3 regions of the Bacillus arachidis genome follow, and region 3 is predicted to be linked to each of the others. Evidence: a T-box and tRNA genes for the amino acid it is inferred to sense, from the RefSeq annotation. Region 3 holds a T-box; the other regions hold tRNA genes.

Region 1 (7,905 bases), 1.3 Mb from region 3:
ATAATTGATTTTGCTCCTGGTAATAATAACTGTGGATTTGTTCTTTTCTCAATATCAGGCTCTTCAAAACCAGACTGATAATTTAATTGTTGCTGCTGAATTAAACGCTGTTTTAATTCTTCAAATGGTGAGGCACTCGTAAAGCCTATTTTATCTATTCCAATTGTTTTACTATACGCTATTACATCTTGTTTTAATTGCTCAAAATCCATGCTTGGCCTCCTTCTACGATGAATACATATCCTCATCAAACAAGTAATCACCTACTGATGGTTAGCAATTCACTTCGTCATCATAGTTCTTAATTCTATTTTCGTATAAAATCTTCATTTCCAAACATTAAAAAACGCAATGCCCCGTTTATCTTAGAAACGAAACACTGCGTTGATCACAATTTATTATGAGATATAAAATGAAATTTGGAGCGGGTGAAGAGAATCGAACTCTCGACCAGAGCTTGGAAGGCTCTTGTTTTACCACTAAACTACACCCGCAAATATGAAAAAATATAATTTATCTGAATAACTTATGTAACGTAGTATAGCACGTCCCAAAAGCCTAAGCAAGAATTTTATCGAAAAAAGTCGAAAAAGTGATGAGTATACTCATCACTTTTTCAATTCCTTATCAATTGCCTTTTTTATACTGTCATAATCTGGATTCGCAAGATTTCCGTTTACATATACTGAAGGCGCACCTTGTACTTTCAGTTTTTGTGCACGGTCTGAATCTTTGCGTACTTTCTCTTGAATTTCTTTGCTATGTAAATCTTTTTTAAACTGATCTACATTAACTTTCGGAAGTTTTTCCTTTACTATATTAAGAAGTAGTTCTTCTGTAATCCATTTTTCAGTATCTTTCTTCTGACTTTGATAAATTTCATCATAGAATGTCCAGAAGGATTCTGGGTCCTGTTTATAAATTGCCTCACCAGCAGCAGCACCTAAATCAGAATCTTTTCCGATAAATGGGAAGTTAATGAAATAAAACTGTACTTTATCTTTATTAATATACTCTTCTTTTAAACGAGGTAATACAGTCGCATCCCAAGTCCGACAAGCTGGGCATTTAAAGTCTCCAAATTCTACAACCTTAACGGGAGCATCTTTCTTCCCTAAAGATTGCTGGGTAGAATAAGCAAACATCTCATCCCCTTTATCTTTTTTATCATTTATGATACTGTACGCAATTGTCCCGATTACAATCAATACTGCGATAGAAAAAACTATACCAAGAGCCATGATTTTATTTGATGATTTCATATACATTCCTCTTTAATTTCATATTCTGTATACATTATTGTACACATTACACATAATATCAATACTTATACAGGTCGTGCAATGAACACGCTCACATAATTTCCAAAAACATAACAAATGTGTCAATATTGTGTCTCCTCTTTGGCTATTCTATTCAAAAAAGCGAAGTTCTCTCTATGGAACTTCGCTTTTAGCTTACTGCCTTATTACGGGCTACTTTTTGCAACGAATGCTTCGTTGCAATATCATGACGAATTACTAATTTTTCACCAATTGCTTGCATATATTCAGCATGGCTAATGTATCCTTCTCGTTCCATTAATTTCAAAACGACATTTCGTCTTTCTACTGCTTTATCATAATTCTGAGCAGGAGAATAATAAGCAGGAGCTTTCACAACAGCGGCCATCGTTGCACTCTCACTCAATGTTAATTGATTTATTCTTTTACCAAAGTATAGCTGGGATGCTTTTTCAATCCCCCACGCACCTTCTCCATAATAAATATTGCTTACATATAATTTTAAAATTTCCTCTTTAGTAAATGTACGCTCAATTTTTTTTGTATAAAAAATCTCTTTCCATTTACGAGAAAATGTACGTTCATTGGATAAAAAGGCATTTTTGGAAAGCTGTTGTGTAATTGTACTTCCGCCCTGTACAATACCACCAGCTTTTATATTTTCAATAGAAGCCCGAACAATTGCTATATAGTCTAGACCATTATGGTGATAAAACCTTTTATCTTCTGTCGCAATAAATGCCTGGGCCAGAGATTCTGGCATCTCTAATTTAGCGGGTACATGTAGCTTACTAATATCACTTCGTTCAATCATTACATTTCCAATTAATAATAATGTACAACTAAGTAGTAATAATAAAATAATAGCTTTATAAAGAAATTTTGAAATTGGATTGAATGAAACCTTTTGATGATAGTTAACCTTAGATAGTACTCGTTCTTTCATCGTTCACACCTCTTTTCTTTGCAGCTTATAATAACCCTTATATTAAGAATACTGTTTCTTAATGCAATCACCAATTGATTTCTCTTACACTTACCTTACAATGTTGTAAGCTATAAAATACATATTCTATCAGAAAAAGTAGCAAGCTTCTATATACATCCCAATTAAAAAACGACATAATACCTTCTTTTTAGTTTGGAGAGAGAATCCGGCCATATATAGAAGCAGCCAGTACTTTTTAGCTCTATGGCACTTGAAAACAAAGGGGGAAAAGAGCGGATGTTCCTTTTTATTTTCATGGCCGCGGCTTATATGTCATAAAATCAAAATGGATATAATATATTCAGATGAATTGCTTTAAAATCACATATCCATCCTTCTTCTATTATATCACCTGGCAAGTTTTTAGTTTTAGTCGGTCCCTTGCTAACCTTTTTTCTACAGTATTTCTAAAAAAATGAATATAATACTCCACTTTGAACAATATAAATATAACACCAAACAAACGTTCTTACAATCAATATGACCATGCATACTTTTTACTCTACTATCTTATCTAGTCTTACCGATTAAACAACATCCTAGACGTTTTTAATTCCACAATATATTTTAAAAAGGACAAATGATTTGATAACCCCTCAAATCATTTGTCCTTCTTAAATTAATAATAACTGAAATAACCTATAATCTTCCTATCAAATCATAAAGATCTATTCTCCATGTCTCATATGGAATAAAAAAAGAGACTCTCTGCTTTAAATAACAAAAGGTCTCTTTTTCATATATTATTCCCCTAAATCTACATTGTGGTAGACTTGTTGAACATCTTCTAAATCTTCCAATGCATCAATCATTTTTTCAAATTGTACTTGTGCATCTTCTGAAAGTGTTACATCACTTTGTGCAAGCATTGTTAGTTCAGCAACTGTGAATTCTGTAATACCAGCATCCTTAAGCGCTGCTTGTACCGCATGGAACTGATCAGGCTCAGCATAAACGATAACTGCCTCTTCTTCTTCTAAAATATCACGTGCATCTACGTCTGCTTCCATTAAAATTTCAAGCACTTCATCTGCAGTTTTTCCTTCAAGTCCAATAACAGCTGTCGCATCAAACATATATGCTACAGATCCATTTACACCCATATTACCACTGTTTTTACTAAACGCAGCACGTACATCTGCTGCAGTACGATTCACGTTATTTGTAAGTGTATCTACAATTACCATAGATCCGTTTGGTCCAAATCCTTCATAACGAAGTTCGTCATAATTTTCTTCTGAACCACCTTTTGCTTTTTCAATTGCACGGTCAATAATTGTTTTTGGTACACTGTACGTTTTTGCACGCTCAAGTACAACTTTTAAAGCTTGGTTTGATTCTGGATCTGGCTCACCTTGTTTTGCTGCTACATAAATCTCACGTCCAAATTTAGCGTATACGCGACTTGTATTTGCATCTTTTGATGCTTTTTTGTCTTTAATATTATTCCATTTACGACCCATTCTGTTCCACTCTCTTTCACGTTTAAATCTACATAAAAAATATTAATATGAAATATAATGTTTATTCAACACTTTTTCAAAATAAATACAAAAAGTTCATTATCGACTCACATTATTGACATAATATACATCGATATAATTTAGTTCATTCCCAAATTATATTATACCTTAATTCTATAATTCATTACGAGTTTAACACTCAAATAACATGATTTTACAGTGTAATGTTGTTTAGTATACTGCTCACGAATAACAGGATAAAGTGAAACTTTAATCAGTGGGGGGCTTCATCCCCCGCTGATTATTAGCCCTCACCAATCGGGCTTTTACGGGCAATTTATCTCCCACCTAACTTCTTAAAGAAAAGTGGAAGTGGCTCGTCCAGAATGTGAGGAGGATGGAGCTTCTGACGTAGAGGTATTTTTTGCCTCGCAGGAAGAAGCGAAAACATCGAACATTCTGTCCACTGGAACTGGACAATGCTTTCGCTGAGTTTTGAGGTGGGAGTATTACTGCCCGCAAATAGCGGGATAAAAATTCCACCTATATATTACGCTCCCTTATAATTGCTCACGTACACGATTCGATGCACACGCTCTCCTATTATTTTGCTATGCTAAAAAATCCAAAAAAAGACTTTAACATTTCTGTTAAAGTCTTTTTTCACGTTATTTGATACCGATGGTCGGGGTCGAACCGACACTCCCGAAGGAACACGATTTTGAGTCGTGCGCGTCTGCCAATTCCGCCACATCGGCATAATAAGAAAGGCGGCAACCGGATTCGAACCGGTGGTAAAGGTTTTGCAGACCTCTGCCTTACCACTTGGCTATGCCGCCATATTAAATTTGGAGCGGAAGACGGGATTCGAACCCGCGACCCCAACCTTGGCAAGGTTGTATTCTACCACTGAACTACTTCCGCAAAAATGGCTGGGCTAGCTGGATTCGAACCAGCGCATGACGGAGTCAAAGTCCGTTGCCTTACCGCTTGGCTATAGCCCATCGAATTACTAATACATTATATGTTTACAATTCTTATTTTATTACAATTAATATTTAAGTAAGACATTAAATATCTTATCAAAGTTAAATTAATTTGTAAATTTTAAAAAAATGGGGCGACTGATGGGAATCGAACCCACGAATGCCGGAGCCACAATCCGGTGCGTTAACCACTTCGCCACAACCGCCATGTTGTATTTATTTGGCAGGGGTAGTAGGAATTGAACCCACACCGGAGGTTTTGGAGACCTCTGTTCTACCTTTAAACTATACCCCTATATAAAATGTAAATGGTGGAGGGGGGCAGATTCGAACTGCCGAACCCGAAGGAGCGGATTTACAGTCCGCCGCGTTTAGCCACTTCGCTACCCCTCCGAAACTTACATGGTGCCGGCTAGAGGACTTGAACCCCCAACCTACTGATTACAAGTCAGTTGCTCTACCAATTGAGCTAAGCCGGCGTATTTATTTAAAAATGGTGGCTCGGGACGGAATCGAACCGCCGACACGAGGATTTTCAGTCCTCTGCTCTACCGACTGAGCTACCGAGCCAGAAATAAATGGCGGTCCCGACCGGGGTCGAACCGGCGATCTCCTGCGTGACAGGCAGGCATGTTAACCACTACACCACGGGACCATTTGGTTGCGGGGACAGGATTTGAACCTGCGACCTTCGGGTTATGAGCCCGACGAGCTACCAGACTGCTCCACCCCGCGATAATACTATTCATATACTATTTTTATATATGGTGGAGGATGACGGGATCGAACCGCCGACCCCCTGCTTGTAAGGCAGGTGCTCTCCCAGCTGAGCTAATCCTCCAAAGTGGTGACCCGTACGGGATTCGAACCCGTGTTACCGCCGTGAAAGGGCGGTGTCTTAACCACTTGACCAACGGGCCAAAATTATCATGGCGGAGAGCAAGGGATTCGAACCCTTGATACGCTTGTGACGTATACACGATTTCCAATCGTGCTCCTTCGGCCAACTCGGACAGCTCTCCAATCATGGCTCCGCAGGTAGGAATCGAACCTACGACCGATCGGTTAACAGCCGATAGCTCTACCGCTGAGCTACTGCGGAATGATATTAGCCTGGCAACGTCCTACTCTCACAGGGGCAAGGCCCCAACTACCATCGGCGCTAGAGAGCTTAACTTCCGTGTTCGGTATGGGAACGGGTGTGACCTCTCTGCCATCATTACCAGACTATATTCACTCGAGACAAACATTATTATACTTGATTGATTAAAAAAGTCAATAAGTTTTTTATGTTCTCTCAAAACTAGATAACATTTGCTTCATATTATATGGTTAAGTCCTCGATCTATTAGTATTCGTCAGCTCCACATGTCACCATGCTTCCACCTCGAACCTATCAACCTGATCATCTTTCAGGGATCTTACTAGCTTACGCTATGGGAAATCTCATCTTGAGGGGGGCTTCATGCTTAGATGCTTTCAGCACTTATCCCTTCCGCACATAGCTACCCAGCTATGCCCTTGGCAGAACAACTGGTACACCAGCGGTGCGTCCATCCCGGTCCTCTCGTACTAAGGACAGCTCCTCTCAAATTTCCTACGCCCACGACGGATAGGGACCGAACTGTCTCACGACGTTCTGAACCCAGCTCGCGTACCGCTTTAATGGGCGAACAGCCCAACCCTTGGGACCGACTACAGCCCCAGGATGCGATGAGCCGACATCGAGGTGCCAAACCTCCCCGTCGATGTGGACTCTTGGGGGAGATAAGCCTGTTATCCCCGGGGTAGCTTTTATCCGTTGAGCGATGGCCCTTCCATGCGGAACCACCGGATCACTAAGCCCGACTTTCGTCCCTGCTCGACTTGTAGGTCTCGCAGTCAAGCTCCCTTATGCCTTTGCACTCTACGAATGATTTCCAACCATTCTGAGGGAACCTTTGGGCGCCTCCGTTACACTTTAGGAGGCGACCGCCCCAGTCAAACTGCCCACCTGACACTGTCTCCCGGGTCGATAAGACCCGTAGGTTAGAATTTCAATACAGCCAGGGCGGTATCCCACCAGCGCCTCCACCGAAGCTAGCGCTCCGGCTTCAAAGGCTCCCGCCTATCCTGTACAAGCTGTACCAAAATTCAATATCAGGCTACAGTAAAGCTCCACGGGGTCTTTCCGTCCTGTCGCGGGTAACCTGCATCTTCACAGGTACTATAATTTCACCGAGTCTCTGGTTGAGACAGTGCCCAAATCGTTACACCTTTCGTGCGGGTCGGAACTTACCCGACAAGGAATTTCGCTACCTTAGGACCGTTATAGTTACGGCCGCCGTTTACTGGGGCTTCAGTTCAGAGCTTCGCTTGCGCTAACCCCTCTCCTTAACCTTCCAGCACCGGGCAGGTGTCAGCCCCTATACTTCGCCTTACGGCTTCGCAGAGACCTGTGTTTTTGCTAAACAGTCGCTTGGGCCTATTCACTGCGGCTTTCCGTTAAGAAAGCACCCCTTCTCCCGAAGTTACGGGGTCATTTTGCCGAGTTCCTTAACCAGAGTTCTCTCGCTCACCTTAGGATTCTCTCCTCGCCTACCTGTGTCGGTTTGCGGTACAGGCACCTTTTATCTCGCTAGAAGCTTTTCTTGGCAGCGGGGAATCAAAGACTTCGCTCCATAAGGAGCTTCCCCATCACAGCTCAGCCTTCACGATAAGCGGATTTGCCTACTTATCAGCCTAACTGCTTGGACGTGCACAACCAATCGCACGCTTCTTCTATCCTTCTGCGTCCCTCCATTGCTCAAACGATAAAGAGGTGGTACAGGAATATCAACCTGTTGTCCATCGCCTACGCCTGTCGGCCTCGGCTTAGGTCCTGACTAACCCTGAGCGGACGAGCCTTCCTCAGGAAACCTTAGGCATTCGGTGGACGGGATTCTCACCCGTCTTTCGCTACTCATACCGGCATTCTCACTTCTAAGCACTCCACCAGTCCTTCCGGTCTGACTTCACTGTCCTTAGAACGCTCCCCTACCACTGATACGTAAGTATCAATCCGCAGCTTCGGTGGTGTATTTAGCCCCGGTACATTTTCGGCGCAGAGTCACTCGACTAGTGAGCTATTACGCACTCTTTAAATGGTGGCTGCTTCTAAGCCAACATCCTAGTTGTCTAAGCAACTCCACATCCTTTTCCACTTA
Region 2 (7,905 bases), 930 kb from region 3:
TATTGGAGAGTTTGATCCTGGCTCAGGATGAACGCTGGCGGCGTGCCTAATACATGCAAGTCGAGCGAATGGATTAAGAGCTTGCTCTTATGAAGTTAGCGGCGGACGGGTGAGTAACACGTGGGTAACCTGCCCATAAGACTGGGATAACTCCGGGAAACCGGGGCTAATACCGGATAACATTTTGCGCTGCATGGCGCGAAATTGAAAGGCGGCTTCGGCTGTCACTTATGGATGGACCCGCGTCGCATTAGCTAGTTGGTGAGGTAACGGCTCACCAAGGCAACGATGCGTAGCCGACCTGAGAGGGTGATCGGCCACACTGGGACTGAGACACGGCCCAGACTCCTACGGGAGGCAGCAGTAGGGAATCTTCCGCAATGGACGAAAGTCTGACGGAGCAACGCCGCGTGAGTGATGAAGGCTTTCGGGTCGTAAAACTCTGTTGTTAGGGAAGAACAAGTGCTAGTTGAATAAGCTGGCACCTTGACGGTACCTAACCAGAAAGCCACGGCTAACTACGTGCCAGCAGCCGCGGTAATACGTAGGTGGCAAGCGTTATCCGGAATTATTGGGCGTAAAGCGCGCGCAGGTGGTTTCTTAAGTCTGATGTGAAAGCCCACGGCTCAACCGTGGAGGGTCATTGGAAACTGGGAGACTTGAGTGCAGAAGAGGAAAGTGGAATTCCATGTGTAGCGGTGAAATGCGTAGAGATATGGAGGAACACCAGTGGCGAAGGCGACTTTCTGGTCTGTAACTGACACTGAGGCGCGAAAGCGTGGGGAGCAAACAGGATTAGATACCCTGGTAGTCCACGCCGTAAACGATGAGTGCTAAGTGTTAGAGGGTTTCCGCCCTTTAGTGCTGAAGTTAACGCATTAAGCACTCCGCCTGGGGAGTACGGCCGCAAGGCTGAAACTCAAAGGAATTGACGGGGGCCCGCACAAGCGGTGGAGCATGTGGTTTAATTCGAAGCAACGCGAAGAACCTTACCAGGTCTTGACATCCTCTGACAACCCTAGAGATAGGGCTTCCCCTTCGGGGGCAGAGTGACAGGTGGTGCATGGTTGTCGTCAGCTCGTGTCGTGAGATGTTGGGTTAAGTCCCGCAACGAGCGCAACCCTTGATCTTAGTTGCCATCATTAAGTTGGGCACTCTAAGGTGACTGCCGGTGACAAACCGGAGGAAGGTGGGGATGACGTCAAATCATCATGCCCCTTATGACCTGGGCTACACACGTGCTACAATGGACGGTACAAAGAGCTGCAAGACCGCGAGGTGGAGCTAATCTCATAAAACCGTTCTCAGTTCGGATTGTAGGCTGCAACTCGCCTACATGAAGCTGGAATCGCTAGTAATCGCGGATCAGCATGCCGCGGTGAATACGTTCCCGGGCCTTGTACACACCGCCCGTCACACCACGAGAGTTTGTAACACCCGAAGTCGGTGGGGTAACCTTTTGGAGCCAGCCGCCTAAGGTGGGACAGATGATTGGGGTGAAGTCGTAACAAGGTAGCCGTATCGGAAGGTGCGGCTGGATCACCTCCTTTCTATGGAGAATTGATGAACGCTGTTCATCAATATAAGTTTCCGTGTTTCGTTTTGTTCAGTTTTGAGAGAACTATCTCTCAGAAATAAATGTATGTTCTTTGAAAACTAGATAACAGTGTAGCTCATATTTTTTAATTTTAGTTTGGTTAAGTTAGAAAGGGCGCACGGTGGATGCCTTGACACTAGGAGTCGATGAAGGACGGGACTAACGCCGATATGCTTCGGGGAGCTGTAAGTAAGCTTTGATCCGAAGATTTCCGAATGGGGAAACCCACCATACGTAATGGTATGGTATCCTTATCTGAATACATAGGGTAAGGAAGACAGACCCAGGGAACTGAAACATCTAAGTACCTGGAGGAAGAGAAAGCAAATGCGATTTCCTGAGTAGCGGCGAGCGAAACGGAATCTAGCCCAAACCAAGAGGCTTGCCTCTTGGGGTTGTAGGACATTCTATACGGAGTTACAAAGGAACGAGGTAGACGAAGCAGTCTGGAAAGGCTCGTCACAGAGGGTAACAACCCCGTAGTCGAAACTTCGTTCTCTCTTGAATGTATCCTGAGTACGGCGGAACACGTGAAATTCCGTCGGAATCCGGGAGGACCATCTCCCAAGGCTAAATACTCCCTAGTGATCGATAGTGAACCAGTACCGTGAGGGAAAGGTGAAAAGCACCCCGGAAGGGGAGTGAAAGAGATCCTGAAACCGTGTGCCTACAAATAGTCAGAGCCCGTTAACGGGTGATGGCGTGCCTTTTGTAGAATGAACCGGCGAGTTACGATCCCGTGCGAGGTTAAGCTGAAGAGGCGGAGCCGTAGCGAAAGCGAGTCTGAATAGGGCGTTTAGTACGTGGTCGTAGACCCGAAACCAGGTGATCTACCCATGTCCAGGGTGAAGTTCAGGTAACACTGAATGGAGGCCCGAACCCACGCACGTTGAAAAGTGCGGGGATGAGGTGTGGGTAGCGGAGAAATTCCAATCGAACCTGGAGATAGCTGGTTCTCCCCGAAATAGCTTTAGGGCTAGCCTCAAGTGTTAGAGTCTTGGAGGTAGAGCACTGATTGGACTAGGGGTCCTCATCGGATTACCGAATTCAGTCAAACTCCGAATGCCAATGACTTATCCTTGGGAGTCAGACTGCGAGTGATAAGATCCGTAGTCAAAAGGGAAACAGCCCAGACCGCCAGCTAAGGTCCCAAAGTGTGTATTAAGTGGAAAAGGATGTGGAGTTGCTTAGACAACTAGGATGTTGGCTTAGAAGCAGCCACCATTTAAAGAGTGCGTAATAGCTCACTAGTCGAGTGACTCTGCGCCGAAAATGTACCGGGGCTAAATACACCACCGAAGCTGCGGATTGATACTTACGTATCAGTGGTAGGGGAGCGTTCTAAGGACAGTGAAGTCAGACCGGAAGGACTGGTGGAGTGCTTAGAAGTGAGAATGCCGGTATGAGTAGCGAAAGACGGGTGAGAATCCCGTCCACCGAATGCCTAAGGTTTCCTGAGGAAGGCTCGTCCGCTCAGGGTTAGTCAGGACCTAAGCCGAGGCCGACAGGCGTAGGCGATGGACAACAGGTTGATATTCCTGTACCACCTCTTTATCGTTTGAGCAATGGAGGGACGCAGAAGGATAGAAGAAGCGTGCGATTGGTTGTGCACGTCCAAGCAGTTAGGCTGATAAGTAGGCAAATCCGCTTATCGTGAAGGCTGAGCTGTGATGGGGAAGCTCCTTATGGAGCGAAGTCTTTGATTCCCCGCTGCCAAGAAAAGCTTCTAGCGAGATAAAAGGTGCCTGTACCGCAAACCGACACAGGTAGGCGAGGAGAGAATCCTAAGGTGAGCGAGAGAACTCTGGTTAAGGAACTCGGCAAAATGACCCCGTAACTTCGGGAGAAGGGGTGCTTTCTTAACGGAAAGCCGCAGTGAATAGGCCCAAGCGACTGTTTAGCAAAAACACAGGTCTCTGCGAAGCCGTAAGGCGAAGTATAGGGGCTGACACCTGCCCGGTGCTGGAAGGTTAAGGAGAGGGGTTAGCGCAAGCGAAGCTCTGAACTGAAGCCCCAGTAAACGGCGGCCGTAACTATAACGGTCCTAAGGTAGCGAAATTCCTTGTCGGGTAAGTTCCGACCCGCACGAAAGGTGTAACGATTTGGGCACTGTCTCAACCAGAGACTCGGTGAAATTATAGTACCTGTGAAGATGCAGGTTACCCGCGACAGGACGGAAAGACCCCGTGGAGCTTTACTGTAGCCTGATATTGAATTTTGGTACAGCTTGTACAGGATAGGCGGGAGCCTTTGAAGCCGGAGCGCTAGCTTCGGTGGAGGCGCTGGTGGGATACCGCCCTGGCTGTATTGAAATTCTAACCTACGGGTCTTATCGACCCGGGAGACAGTGTCAGGTGGGCAGTTTGACTGGGGCGGTCGCCTCCTAAAGTGTAACGGAGGCGCCCAAAGGTTCCCTCAGAATGGTTGGAAATCATTCGTAGAGTGCAAAGGCATAAGGGAGCTTGACTGCGAGACCTACAAGTCGAGCAGGGACGAAAGTCGGGCTTAGTGATCCGGTGGTTCCGCATGGAAGGGCCATCGCTCAACGGATAAAAGCTACCCCGGGGATAACAGGCTTATCTCCCCCAAGAGTCCACATCGACGGGGAGGTTTGGCACCTCGATGTCGGCTCATCGCATCCTGGGGCTGTAGTCGGTCCCAAGGGTTGGGCTGTTCGCCCATTAAAGCGGTACGCGAGCTGGGTTCAGAACGTCGTGAGACAGTTCGGTCCCTATCCGTCGTGGGCGTAGGAAATTTGAGAGGAGCTGTCCTTAGTACGAGAGGACCGGGATGGACGCACCGCTGGTGTACCAGTTGTTCTGCCAAGGGCATAGCTGGGTAGCTATGTGCGGAAGGGATAAGTGCTGAAAGCATCTAAGCATGAAGCCCCCCTCAAGATGAGATTTCCCATAGCGTAAGCTAGTAAGATCCCTGAAAGATGATCAGGTTGATAGGTTCGAGGTGGAAGCATGGTGACATGTGGAGCTGACGAATACTAATAGATCGAGGACTTAACCATATAATATGAAGCAAATGTTATCTAGTTTTGAAGGAATATATATTTGAAATTCCTTTTGACATTCTGAAAAGAATGTGTATAATAATAAAAGTCTGGTAATGATGGCAGAGAGGTCACACCCGTTCCCATACCGAACACGGAAGTTAAGCTCTCTAGCGCCGATGGTAGTTGGGACCTTGTCCCTGTGAGAGTAGGACGTTGCCAGGCTAATATTATTCCGCAGTAGCTCAGTGGTAGAGCTATCGGCTGTTAACCGATCGGTCGTAGGTTCGAGTCCTACCTGCGGAGCCATTATGCTTCCATAGCTCAGCTGGTAGAGCACTTCCATGGTAAGGAAGAGGTCACCGGTTCAAGCCCGGTTGGAAGCTTGCGAACAGTATTACAACTTTTTGGCCCGTTGGTCAAGTGGTTAAGACACCGCCCTTTCACGGCGGTAACACGGGTTCGAATCCCGTACGGGTCACCACTTTTGGAGGATTAGCTCAGCTGGGAGAGCACCTGCCTTACAAGCAGGGGGTCGGCGGTTCGATCCCGTCATCCTCCACCATATATAGTTTATAATGTCGGAGGGGTAGCGAAGTGGCTAAACGCGGCGGACTGTAAATCCGCTCCTTCGGGTTCGGCAGTTCGAATCTGCCCCCCTCCACCATTTTAAAAAAACAACCTGATAAAGGTTTATTTTTTTGAAAAGACAAGCATACTAGTAAATATTAATGGGCTATAGCCAAGCGGTAAGGCAACGGACTTTGACTCCGTCATGCGCTGGTTCGAATCCAGCTAGCCCAGCCATTTACGAGCCATTAGCTCAGTTGGTAGAGCATCTGACTTTTAATCAGAGGGTCGAAGGTTCGAGTCCTTCATGGCTCACCATTTTCGCGGAAGTAGTTCAGTGGTAGAATACAACCTTGCCAAGGTTGGGGTCGCGGGTTCGAATCCCGTCTTCCGCTTTTTTACTTCGGGGCCTTAGCTCAGCTGGGAGAGCGCCTGCCTTGCACGCAGGAGGTCAGCGGTTCGATCCCGCTAGGCTCCATTATAAATTAGAAAAAACCTTACATCTTTTGATGTAAGGTTTTTTGTTTATTCTGCTTTAATAAGGACAAGTTTCCATTTATTTCGTTTACAATAGAAAAATAGAGTAAAATATAAGGTTTGAATTAAAGCGTGTGTGGATACGGGGGAAGGGAGGAATAGGTGTTGAAAATTGTTATTGCATCTGATTCATATAAAGAAAGCTTACGAGCGATAGAAGTATGTAAGGCCATTGAAAAAGGGTTTACTAAAGTTTTTCCTGAAGCTGAGTATGTGAAACTTCCAATTGGAGATGGAGGAGAAGGTACCGTTCAATCTCTTGTTGATGCTACAGGAGGAAAGATCATTCAACTTTACGTAACAGGTCCACTTGGTGAACGTGTAGATGCATTCTACGGTATTTCTCAAGATAAAAGAACAGCGTTTATTGAAATGGCAGCAGCGTCGGGGTTGCATCATGTTCCGGTTGAACAGCGAAACCCTCTCATCACCACAACAAAAGGAACGGGGGAGCTTATATTAGATGCCTTAGATAAAGGTGTACAGCATATTATTTTAGGGCTTGGCGGAAGTGCTACGAACGATGGAGGGACAGGCATGCTCTCAGCCCTAGGTGTAAGGTTTTTAAGGAAAGATGGACGAATAATAGAACCTGTCGGTGAAAATTTACATTTTATTGATTCTTTAGACTTAGCTAAGTTGGATTCTCGTTTAGCGCATGTGAAAATAGAAGCGGCATGTGATGTAGACAATCCTTTAACAGGACAAAAAGGAGCATCCTTTGTATTTGCAAAGCAAAAAGGAGCAAATCCAGAAATGATCACGCAGTTAGATGATAATTTAAAGCATTATGCCTATGTATTAAAACGGCATGTACACATTGATGTGGAAGAGATACCGGGTGCAGGAGCTGGGGGAGGATTAGGGGCTGCAGTTGTTGCTGTACTACAAGGTCAATTAAGAAAGGGAATTGAAATTGTATTAGACTATACAAATTTTGATGAACATATAAAAGAAGCAACTCTTGTTCTTACAGGTGAAGGAAGGATAGATGTGCAAACCGCTTATGGAAAAGCACCGGTTGGGGTTGCTAAACGTGCAAAGAGACTACATATACCTGTTATAGCTATTGGGGGTTCTGTACTTTCGAATCACATTTCAGTTTATAAAGAAGGAATAGATGCTGTGTTTGCTGCCACATCAAGTCCAATGACACTAGAGGAAGCATATATAGCAGCAAGAGAAAATATTGAAATGACTGCGCGGAATATCGCATCTGTATGGAAAATAGCTTCAGGAAAACGTCTCTAATTATAGGGGACGTTTTATTTTTCACTATTTATGTGTACATGTGTAATGAGATTTTTTAGAAAACGGTTTATTTTATACATAAAACAGACGAAAAATATAGATTTCTACGTAGATATTAGTGAATGAGGTGTATATACATACAAAAAAATGTCGAGTTGAGTCAGAGTATATAAAAGATTTAAAATATTTAGTGAAGGCATAAAAGGGGGAGACTATCTATGAAGAAAGAAATTTCAATCGTTGGAGTTCCAATGGACTTAGGACAGATGCGTCGTGGAGTTGATATGGGTCCAAGTGCAATTCGTTATGCGGGAGTAATTGAAAGAATTCAAAACATCGGATATGACGTAGAAGATATTGGGGATATTTGTATCAAGAGAGAAAAAGAAGTAGCTGAAAATACAAATTTAAGAAACCTTACACAAGTTGCAAAAGTTTGTGATGAATTAGCAGGTAAGGTTGATCATATTATAGAAGAAGGTCGTTTTCCACTTGTACTAGGTGGCGATCATAGTATTGCAATTGGGACACTTGCAGGAGTAGCAAAGCATTATAAAAATTTAGGTGTAATTTGGTATGATGCACACGGTGATTTAAATACAGAAGAAACGTCACCGTCTGGAAATATTCATGGTATGTCACTTGCAGCAAGCTTAGGTTATGGTCATCCTTCATTAGTGAATTTATACGAGGCGTATCCGAAAGTGAAAAAGGAAAACGTCGTTATCATTGGTGCACGTGCATTAGATGAGGGAGAAAAAGACTTCATCCGCGATGAAGGAATTAAAGTATTTACAATGCATGAAATTGATCGTATGGGTATGACTGCGGTTATGGAAGAAACAATTGCATACTTATCACATACAGATGGTGTTCATTTATCATTAGATTTAGATGGACTAGATCCACATGATGCACCAGGAGTGGGAACACCTGTAATTGGTGGACT
Region 3 (7,905 bases):
CATGCAGAGCGCGCTGAATTAGCTGCTGAAATCAACGAAGCATTAATCGTAGAGTTCTACTCTCGTTAATGACAAAAAGCCGATCTTTGGATCGGCTTTTTTCGTTCTTATAGTGCTGTTTAAAAAGGAGGATAAAGATAGCTGCTTGCTATCTTTATCCTCCTTTTTGAATTTCCTTATATATATAATAATATTATTTATTTTCTTCTTGTTTCTCCACATACACATACGCATCCTTTGGACTTGTATGTATATCACCTTTTGTATTCTCAGCAAGCTGCCCCGCATTTAGCAAAGAAAAGATGATGAGCGCTTCTAGTGACATTTTGTTTTACCACTCCTTTCTTTTTACTTATACTCTTATGATACTCCTTACATGTGATTTTCGTATGAACATGAAAAGGAGATTAAAACAAAAAAAGCTTTGAGGATAAATCTCCTCAAAGCTTTTTATTAGTAACGAATTAAGAAATATTTCTTTTTACCGCGGCGGATAATTGTAAATCTACCTTCGATGCGGTCTTTTTCTGTTACAACATAATCCAATGCTTGTATACGCTCACCGTTTACGTAAATTGCACCATTTGTCACATCTTCACGTGCTTGACGCTTTGATGGTGAAATTTTGCTTTCAACAAGCAAATCGATTAATACTGTATCTTCTGCACTACGCTCTACAGATGGTACATCTTTGAAACCTTGCTCGATTTCGCTTGCAGTTAATTCAGCTACAGAACCGCTAAATAAAGCTGCAGAAATTTTAATAGCTTGTTCTAATGCTTCTGCACCGTGAACAAGTTTTGTCATTTCAGAACCTAAAGCTTTTTGCGCTGCACGTTTTTCTGGTGCTTCAGCTACTTGTTTTTCTAGCTCAAGAATTTCTTCATGAGATAAGAACGTGAAGTATTTCAAGTATTTTACAACATCGCGATCATCTGTGTTAATCCAGAATTGGTAGAACTCGTAAGGCGTTGTTTTTTCTGGGTCTAACCAAATCGCGCCGCCTTCTGTTTTACCAAACTTCGTACCATCAGATTTTGTAACAAGTGGAATTGTTAAACCGAATGCTTTCGCATCTTCTTCTGATTTACGAATTAATTCAAGACCCGCTGTAATGTTACCCCATTGGTCACTACCACCAATTTGCAGACGGCAACCTTGTTGTTGATATAGATTTAAGAAGTCGTATGATTGTAAAATCATATAACTAAATTCAGTAAATGAAATACCTGTTTCTAAACGAGATGCAACTGTATCTTTTGCTAACATGTAGTTTAAACCGAAGTTTTTACCGATGTCACGTAAGAATGTAATTACGTCTAAATTTCCAAGCCAGTCATAGTTATTTGCCATTGTTGCTGGGTTTTCTACATTTTCAAACTCCAAGAAGTTTGAAAGCTGCTTTTTAATACTTTCTGTGTAGTAAGCAACTGTATCTTTTGTATTTAATGTACGTTCTGCTTTTTTACCACTTGGGTCTCCGATCATACCTGTACCGCCACCAACAAGCGCGATTGGTTGATGACCAGCTAATTGGAAACGACGTAGCATTAATACTGGTAACATATGACCGATGTGTAAGCTGTCTGCTGTTGGGTCAAAACCACAGTATAACTTTACACTTTCTTTTTCTAATAGTTGCTCTAGGCCTTCAGCATCTGTTTGCTGGTTAATTAGTCCGCGAAATTCAAGATCTTGTAAAATACCCATATCCTACATACTCTCCTTTAAATTAATAGAGCGTGAAATGTGAAGACATAAAAAAATCGCCCCCTCAAATAAGGGACGATTTTTTTATCGCGTTACCACCCTAGTTGCAGACAAAAGCCTACCACCTCATTCACATAACGGCTCAACACCGTCTTTTCCCTTTTGAATACGATTCAATCGAAAAAAGATGCTCTAGGGGCGTAATTCGCGATCATCTATGTGCTGATTTCCACCGACCATCAGCTCTCTAAAACAGGGAAATGATCACTACTTCTCCCTTTCCACGCTCAATTATTCATATACTTTTCTTTATATCATTATTTGTATAGGCGTGTCAAATAGAGGTGTGGAAATTTCTCAGTCCCCCATTTTTTTACAAAGTCGTGATTAATATCGTAATAAGTGAGAGAAGCGGAACACCCGCTAATAGTGAAGCATGAAACACAATCGATAAATCATTTCCAATTATAGCTTCCACTGGATCTTTCGCTGGAGAGGCAAGAAACCGAAGCAATCGCTCGAAACGATTTACTTTCTTTGAAAAGTTTGGTACTTCTACATAATCGCTATCTAAATGTTGTTTCAGTTTATATTCTTTCTCAAAGGGATTTTCGTTCAATGTCATCTACCTCCAGCAATTGTTTCAATTTCTTCATACCAGCATGAAGTCTCGATTTTACCGTTCCTACAGGAATACCAAGTATCTGAGCAATCTCTTTTTGTTGCATATCATGATAATAATAAAGAATAAGGACAGCCCTCTGATCTTCAGGAACTTTCAAAATTGCATCCCTTACTGTGAGCCGATCTTCTTGTGAAATCTTCCCCTCCTGTATTGGTACTAAAAACGGCAAAAGAGATCGCCACTTTTTTCTTCGATTCAATTTATTAATCATGAGCCGATAACCAATTTGGAACAAATATGTTTTAATCTTTCCTTTTTCAATCTCATACATATACTTCTTACGTTCTAACATTAAAAACGTGTCTTGAACGAGATCTATGCTCAATTGCTCATCACGGTTAAAGCGATATAGAAATGTATATAGCGCGGGTTTAATTAAGACATATAGTTTTTCTCCAGCTCGCCTATCTCCATTTTGATACGCAAGCATGAGCTCTTCCTTAATCCCAATCTGCGCCATGTTTTTTAATCTCCTTTATTCCTTTTAAGGTTAAAGAAATTCGGCTAATTAAGTACCCAATTGCTACAAGTGTCCACACTTGTGATTGATTCGTAAAAAACTGGACGTACGGATTTTTAATCATAAATCCACAAGAGACTAAAATATTTAATACTTGTACGCATATGCACGCATACACCGCAAGACAGACAGATATTGTATCAAATACATTCCACTGAAAATACACTTTTGTTTTTGTAAAATCTATTTTATTTCCTTTTTTTCGTACAATATACTTCTTATCAAAAGGTATTAAAATCCCAAGAATAACAATCATCAGCACAACTACTACAACACCTGAAATAATAAACCCCATGTACACGTAAATCGCCTCCTCATCTATCATGTCATACACTTATACAACCGACAGAGGCAAATGGTTCAAAAAAAGTTATTTTATTTTTTTAATTACTTTCGCAGGATTCCCACCAACTACAACATTCTCAGGAACATCCTTCGTTACAACTGCACCAGAAGCAATCACGGTGTTATCTCCAATTGTAACCCCTGGATTGATTATAGCTCTCCCACCAATCCAAACGTTATTCCCAATTGTTACTGATTTTCCAAATTCCTTGCCACTGATACGTTCCATTGCATCAAGTGGATGTGTCGCCGTATAAATATGAACCCCCGGGGCTAACATACAGTTCTCACCGACTGTAACTGGGCATACATCTAAAATCACGCAATCAAAGTTCGCATAAAAGTTTTCCCCAACATGAATGTTATAGCCGTAATCACATTTAAAAGAAGATTCAACATGAATATTATCACCTGTCGTTCCGAATAGTTCTTTTATGATTGCACTACGCTCTTCATATTTTATTTCTGGCATTTCATTTAATTTTCTTGTTAATAAGCGAGCACGATTCCTATCTTCTACTAACACAGGATTAGCAGGTGCATACATTTCTCCTTGTATCATCTTTTCTTTTTCTGTTTTCATAATAGCATCCCCTTTGACACGTATATATAAGTTATTCATCGTTTATGATAGCACAAAAAAGAAAGGTCTAAATGAAATATCCATTCAGACCTTTTTCTCTTAATCTTCCATTGTTGATAAATCACCTGTTGGTAAGTTTAGCTCCCACGCTTTTAACACGCGTCGCATAATTTTACCACTTCTCGTTTTCGGTAATTTATCGCGGAATTCAATTTGTCTCGGCGCTGCATGAGCTGCTAAGCCTTTTTTCACAAATTGACGAATATCTTCTTTTAATTCATCAGATGCTTCATATCCTGCGCGTAACGCGATAAATGCTTTAATAATTTCACCGCGCACTGGGTCTGGAATACCAATTACACCCGCTTCTGCTACTGCAGAGTGTTCAATTAATTTACTTTCTACTTCAAATGGGCCAACGCGCTCACCAGACGTCATGATTACATCATCAATACGTCCTTGGAACCAGAAGTAGCCATCTTCATCCATATAAGCAGAGTCACCCGATACATACCAATCTCCTGGCATAAAGTAAGACTCATATTTTTGCGGATTGTTCCAAACAGCGCGCATCATTGATGGCCATCCCTTAGCAATCGCTAAGTTCCCCATTGTATATGGCGGCACTTCATTTCCTTCATTATCAACAATTGCTGCCTTCACACCTGGAATTGGTTTCCCCATTGAACCAGGGCGAATTTCCATACAAGGATAGTTACAGATTACTTGTCCTCCTGTTTCTGTCATCCACCATGTATCATGAATTCGAAGGCCGAATGCGTTCATTCCCCAGCGAATTACTTCTGGGTTTAATGGTTCACCAACACTTAGTACGTGACGTAGTGCTGATAAATCGTACTTCTTAATCTCTCCATCGCCAGCTCCCATTAACATGCGGAATGCTGTTGGTGCACTGTACCAAACTGTTACACCGTAATCTTGCAACGCTTCGTACCATGCCGCTGGGCTAAAGCGTCCTCCTAAAACGACATTTGATCCACCTACTAACCACGGTGCAAAAATGCCGTAAGCAGTTCCTGTTACCCAGCCTGGGTCAGCTGTGCACCAGTATACATCGTCTTCTTTTAAATCGAGCACCCATTTTGCCGTTTGATAATGCTGCACCATTGCATTTTGCGCATGGAGAACGCCCTTTGGCTTCCCTGTAGAACCGGACGTATAATGAAGAATTAATCCATCTTCGCGGTCTAACCATTCAATTTGCAACTTATTAGAAGCTTGTTCAAATAATGGATTAAACGCAACAAGTTTTCCGCCTTCTTCTACATTCTCTCCAACAAGAAAGACTGTTTTTAACGCTGGTAAATCATTAAGCGGAACACGCTCTAACAATTCAGGTGTTGTAATTAGCACTTTTGCTTCGCTATCTTCTAAGCGATCGCGTACTGCCCCTTCCATAAATGCTTCAAATAACGGGCCAACAATCGCTCCTAATTTCACTGCACCGAGAAGTGCAAAATATAATTCTGGTGAACGCGGCATAAAAATAAAGACGCGATCGCCTTTTTCTACATCACCATAGTTTTTCAGGACATTTCCCGCTTTGTTGGAGAACTCCTTCATTTCTTTAAACGTATATTTCTCTTTACGCGATCCGTCTTGATAATAAAGGGCCACTTTATTTTTTCGATCAGATTTCGCATGTCTATCAATTGCCTCATATGCCATGTTTACTCGGCCTGTTTCAAACCAAGAAAAGTTTTTATTAACCTCTTCCCAGTTGAAATTTGCATATGCTTCTTTATAATCAAGCAAATTATTTTCTCCTTTAATAACAGGAAGTGTTTCTACTTTCATACTTTACATCCCCCTCCTATGTATTCTATTATCTATTATAATAACATTATTTAAAATTTTCAGTATTTTTGTTGATTTTTAGACAAATTTTTACTGACAAAATTCGATTCACATCGCATATACTGTAAGATACGATATAAAGTAGATTCACAAACCCTCAAGGTGGTGAGCAAAGCATTGATTCATAAAAAAATATATAATGCAAGAAATTTAAAAACAGCAAAAGGAACCTTAATTATCGAAGGTCCTGTGTCCACCCATAATCTTGAAATGTATGAATTTCATCCAGATTTAGTTGCATTCCGTCCTGCCGAACAACAATATAAAGCAATTGTCGAAATTTCTAAATTACCAGAAGCTCGTCTCATTATTGCTAGACATGATCAAACGATTGTTGGCTATGTTACATACCTATATCCGGATCCATTAGAACGATGGTCAGAAGGGAAAATGGACGATTTAATTGAACTTGGAGCAATTGAGGTCGTTCCAGCATTTCGCGGATGCTCTGTTGGAAAAAATCTATTAGAAGTTTCTATGATGGATGATCATATGGAAGATTATATTATATTAACGACTGAATATTATTGGCACTGGGATTTAAAACAAACTGGTTTAAATGTTTGGGAATACCGAAAAGTGATGGAGAAAATGATGAATGCTGGTGGCTTACAATGGATGGCAACGGATGACCCAGAAATTTGTTCTCACCCTGCTAACTGCTTAATGGTTCGCATTGGCAACCGCGTTGATACAAACTCCATCCAAGCATTTGACCGCTTACGCTTTCAAAATCGGTTTATGTACTAAGAAAGGGGGCATATGGAATGATTGTAGAAGAAATTATGAATCATGATGTAATTACACTGCAACCAGATGACACAATTGAAACCGCAATCCGAACAATACGTACAAAGGGCATTCGTCACATTCCAATTGTTGGTCATAACAACAACGTAGTCGGTATTATTTCCGACCGTGACGTACGTGATGCAAGTCCCTCAATTCTCGATGAAGAAGTTTCAAAGGATATGCTTAAGCAACCGATTCAATTAATTATGAAACAGCCTGTTATGACATGCCATCCTCTCGATTTTGTTGAGGAAATTGCAACGCTATTTTTTGAAAATAAAATCGGCTGTCTTCCTGTTACAAAGGGTGGTAAACTTGTTGGAATCATATCGGAATCCACAGTATTGCATACACTCGTCAAGCTAACAGGTGCTCATCAACCAAGTTCACAAATTGAAATTCAAGTAAAAAATGAACCTGGTATTCTTGGAAAAGTCGTTGCGATTTTTAGTGAATTACACATTAATATTGTGAGCGTTCTCGTCTATCCAGCAAAAGATGAGAATGAGAAAGTACTCGTTTTCCGCATCCAAACAATGAATCCGCTAAGAGTGATTGAAGCGTTAGAGAAAAAAGGCTACCATGTTTTATGGCCAAATATAATGGGGATGCAAGCATGACGAGCGCCTTCATTTATTCAGATGATTTTCGGGGCTATTCCTTTAGCCCTGAACATCCCTTTAATCAGCTCCGCGTTACACTCACTTACGATTTATTAGAAAAAAGCGGGCTTATTCATCCTTCTCAAGTCATTCCACCGCGAATGGCAACAGATGAGGAGATTGCTTTCATTCATACAGAGGAATACATAAATGCGGTAAAACGTGCTGGAGAAGGAAAATTAGAACAATCAGTCGCAATGTCATATGGTCTTGGGACAGAAGATACACCCATGTTTCCCAATATGCATGAAGCAAGTGCCTTACTTGTTGGTGGGACATTAACAGCTGTAGATGCCGTACTTTCAGGTCAAGTAAAGCATGCATTAAATTTAGGCGGTGGACTGCACCACGGATTCCGAGGTAAAGCATCCGGTTTTTGTATTTATAACGATAGCTCTATCGCTATAAAATATATGCAGAAAAAATATGGCTTGCGCGTTTTATACATTGATACAGATGCCCATCACGGTGATGGTGTACAATGGTCCTTTTATGATGACCCTAACGTCTGCACCATTTCACTACATGAAACCGGGCGCTATTTATTTCCTGGAACCGGTGCTGTAAATGAACGCGGCCAAGGCATGGGCTACGGTTATTCTTTTAACGTTCCACTCGATGCCTTTACAGAAGACGAATCTTTTTTACATTCTTATCGCACTGTTGTAAAAGAAGTCGCAGCTTACTTTAAACCGGATATCATTTTAACGCAAAACGGAGCCGATGCACA

The links. The T-box of region 3 lies ahead of tyrS (tyrosine--tRNA ligase). A T-box ahead of a tRNA ligase gene usually reads a tRNA of that ligase, here a tRNA-Tyr.
Region 1: it has a tRNA-Tyr gene. The T-box ahead of tyrS (tyrosine--tRNA ligase) is inferred to sense a tRNA for this amino acid. The anticodon was not compared.
Region 2: it has a tRNA-Tyr gene. The T-box ahead of tyrS (tyrosine--tRNA ligase) is inferred to sense a tRNA for this amino acid. The anticodon was not compared.

The regions. Positions count from the first base shown of each region.
Region 1 is NZ_CP127376.1:537,856-545,760, reverse strand. Features, by position in the region: gene queG (tRNA epoxyqueuosine(34) reductase QueG) at 1-212, opposite strand, end outside; tRNA gene QRY57_RS04495 (tRNA-Gly) at 421-494, opposite strand; gene QRY57_RS04490 (DsbA family protein) at 609-1,262, opposite strand; gene QRY57_RS04485 (transglycosylase domain-containing protein) at 1,453-2,229, opposite strand; gene QRY57_RS04480 (YebC/PmpR family DNA-binding transcriptional regulator) at 3,015-3,734, opposite strand; tRNA gene QRY57_RS04475 (tRNA-Leu) at 4,411-4,492, opposite strand; tRNA gene QRY57_RS04470 (tRNA-Cys) at 4,503-4,573, opposite strand; tRNA gene QRY57_RS04465 (tRNA-Gly) at 4,584-4,658, opposite strand; tRNA gene QRY57_RS04460 (tRNA-Gln) at 4,664-4,738, opposite strand; tRNA gene QRY57_RS04455 (tRNA-His) at 4,851-4,926, opposite strand; tRNA gene QRY57_RS04450 (tRNA-Trp) at 4,942-5,015, opposite strand; tRNA gene QRY57_RS04445 (tRNA-Tyr) at 5,030-5,113, opposite strand; tRNA gene QRY57_RS04440 (tRNA-Thr) at 5,124-5,199, opposite strand; tRNA gene QRY57_RS04435 (tRNA-Phe) at 5,215-5,290, opposite strand; tRNA gene QRY57_RS04430 (tRNA-Asp) at 5,300-5,375, opposite strand; tRNA gene QRY57_RS04425 (tRNA-Met) at 5,379-5,455, opposite strand; tRNA gene QRY57_RS04420 (tRNA-Val) at 5,486-5,561, opposite strand; tRNA gene QRY57_RS04415 (tRNA-Glu) at 5,566-5,640, opposite strand; tRNA gene QRY57_RS04410 (tRNA-Ser) at 5,651-5,742, opposite strand; tRNA gene QRY57_RS04405 (tRNA-Asn) at 5,748-5,822, opposite strand; rRNA gene rrf (5S ribosomal RNA) at 5,832-5,947, opposite strand; rRNA gene QRY57_RS04395 (23S ribosomal RNA) at 6,049-7,905, opposite strand, start outside.
Region 2 is NZ_CP127376.1:154,333-162,237, forward strand. Features, by position in the region: rRNA gene QRY57_RS02535 (16S ribosomal RNA) at 1-1,550, shown strand, start outside; rRNA gene QRY57_RS02540 (23S ribosomal RNA) at 1,696-4,616, shown strand; rRNA gene rrf (5S ribosomal RNA) at 4,708-4,823, shown strand; tRNA gene QRY57_RS02550 (tRNA-Asn) at 4,833-4,907, shown strand; tRNA gene QRY57_RS02555 (tRNA-Thr) at 4,912-4,984, shown strand; tRNA gene QRY57_RS02560 (tRNA-Glu) at 5,008-5,082, shown strand; tRNA gene QRY57_RS02565 (tRNA-Val) at 5,088-5,163, shown strand; tRNA gene QRY57_RS02570 (tRNA-Tyr) at 5,182-5,265, shown strand; tRNA gene QRY57_RS02575 (tRNA-Gln) at 5,331-5,405, shown strand; tRNA gene QRY57_RS02580 (tRNA-Lys) at 5,411-5,486, shown strand; tRNA gene QRY57_RS02585 (tRNA-Gly) at 5,492-5,563, shown strand; tRNA gene QRY57_RS02590 (tRNA-Ala) at 5,574-5,646, shown strand; gene QRY57_RS02595 (glycerate kinase) at 5,811-6,956, shown strand; gene rocF (arginase) at 7,175-7,905, shown strand, end outside.
Region 3 is NZ_CP127376.1:4,133,047-4,140,951, forward strand. Features, by position in the region: gene rpsD (30S ribosomal protein S4) at 1-69, shown strand, start outside; gene QRY57_RS22890 (hypothetical protein) at 194-325, opposite strand; gene tyrS (tyrosine--tRNA ligase) at 454-1,710, opposite strand; T-box leader at 1,779-2,003, opposite strand; gene QRY57_RS22900 (hypothetical protein) at 2,084-2,329, opposite strand; gene QRY57_RS22905 (RNA polymerase sigma factor) at 2,310-2,855, opposite strand; gene QRY57_RS22910 (hypothetical protein) at 2,836-3,210, opposite strand; gene QRY57_RS22915 (maltose acetyltransferase domain-containing protein) at 3,286-3,843, opposite strand; gene acsA (acetate--CoA ligase) at 3,943-5,661, opposite strand; gene acuA (acetoin utilization protein acetyltransferase AcuA) at 5,839-6,471, shown strand; gene QRY57_RS22930 (acetoin utilization AcuB family protein) at 6,489-7,133, shown strand; gene QRY57_RS22935 (acetoin utilization protein AcuC) at 7,130-7,905, shown strand, end outside.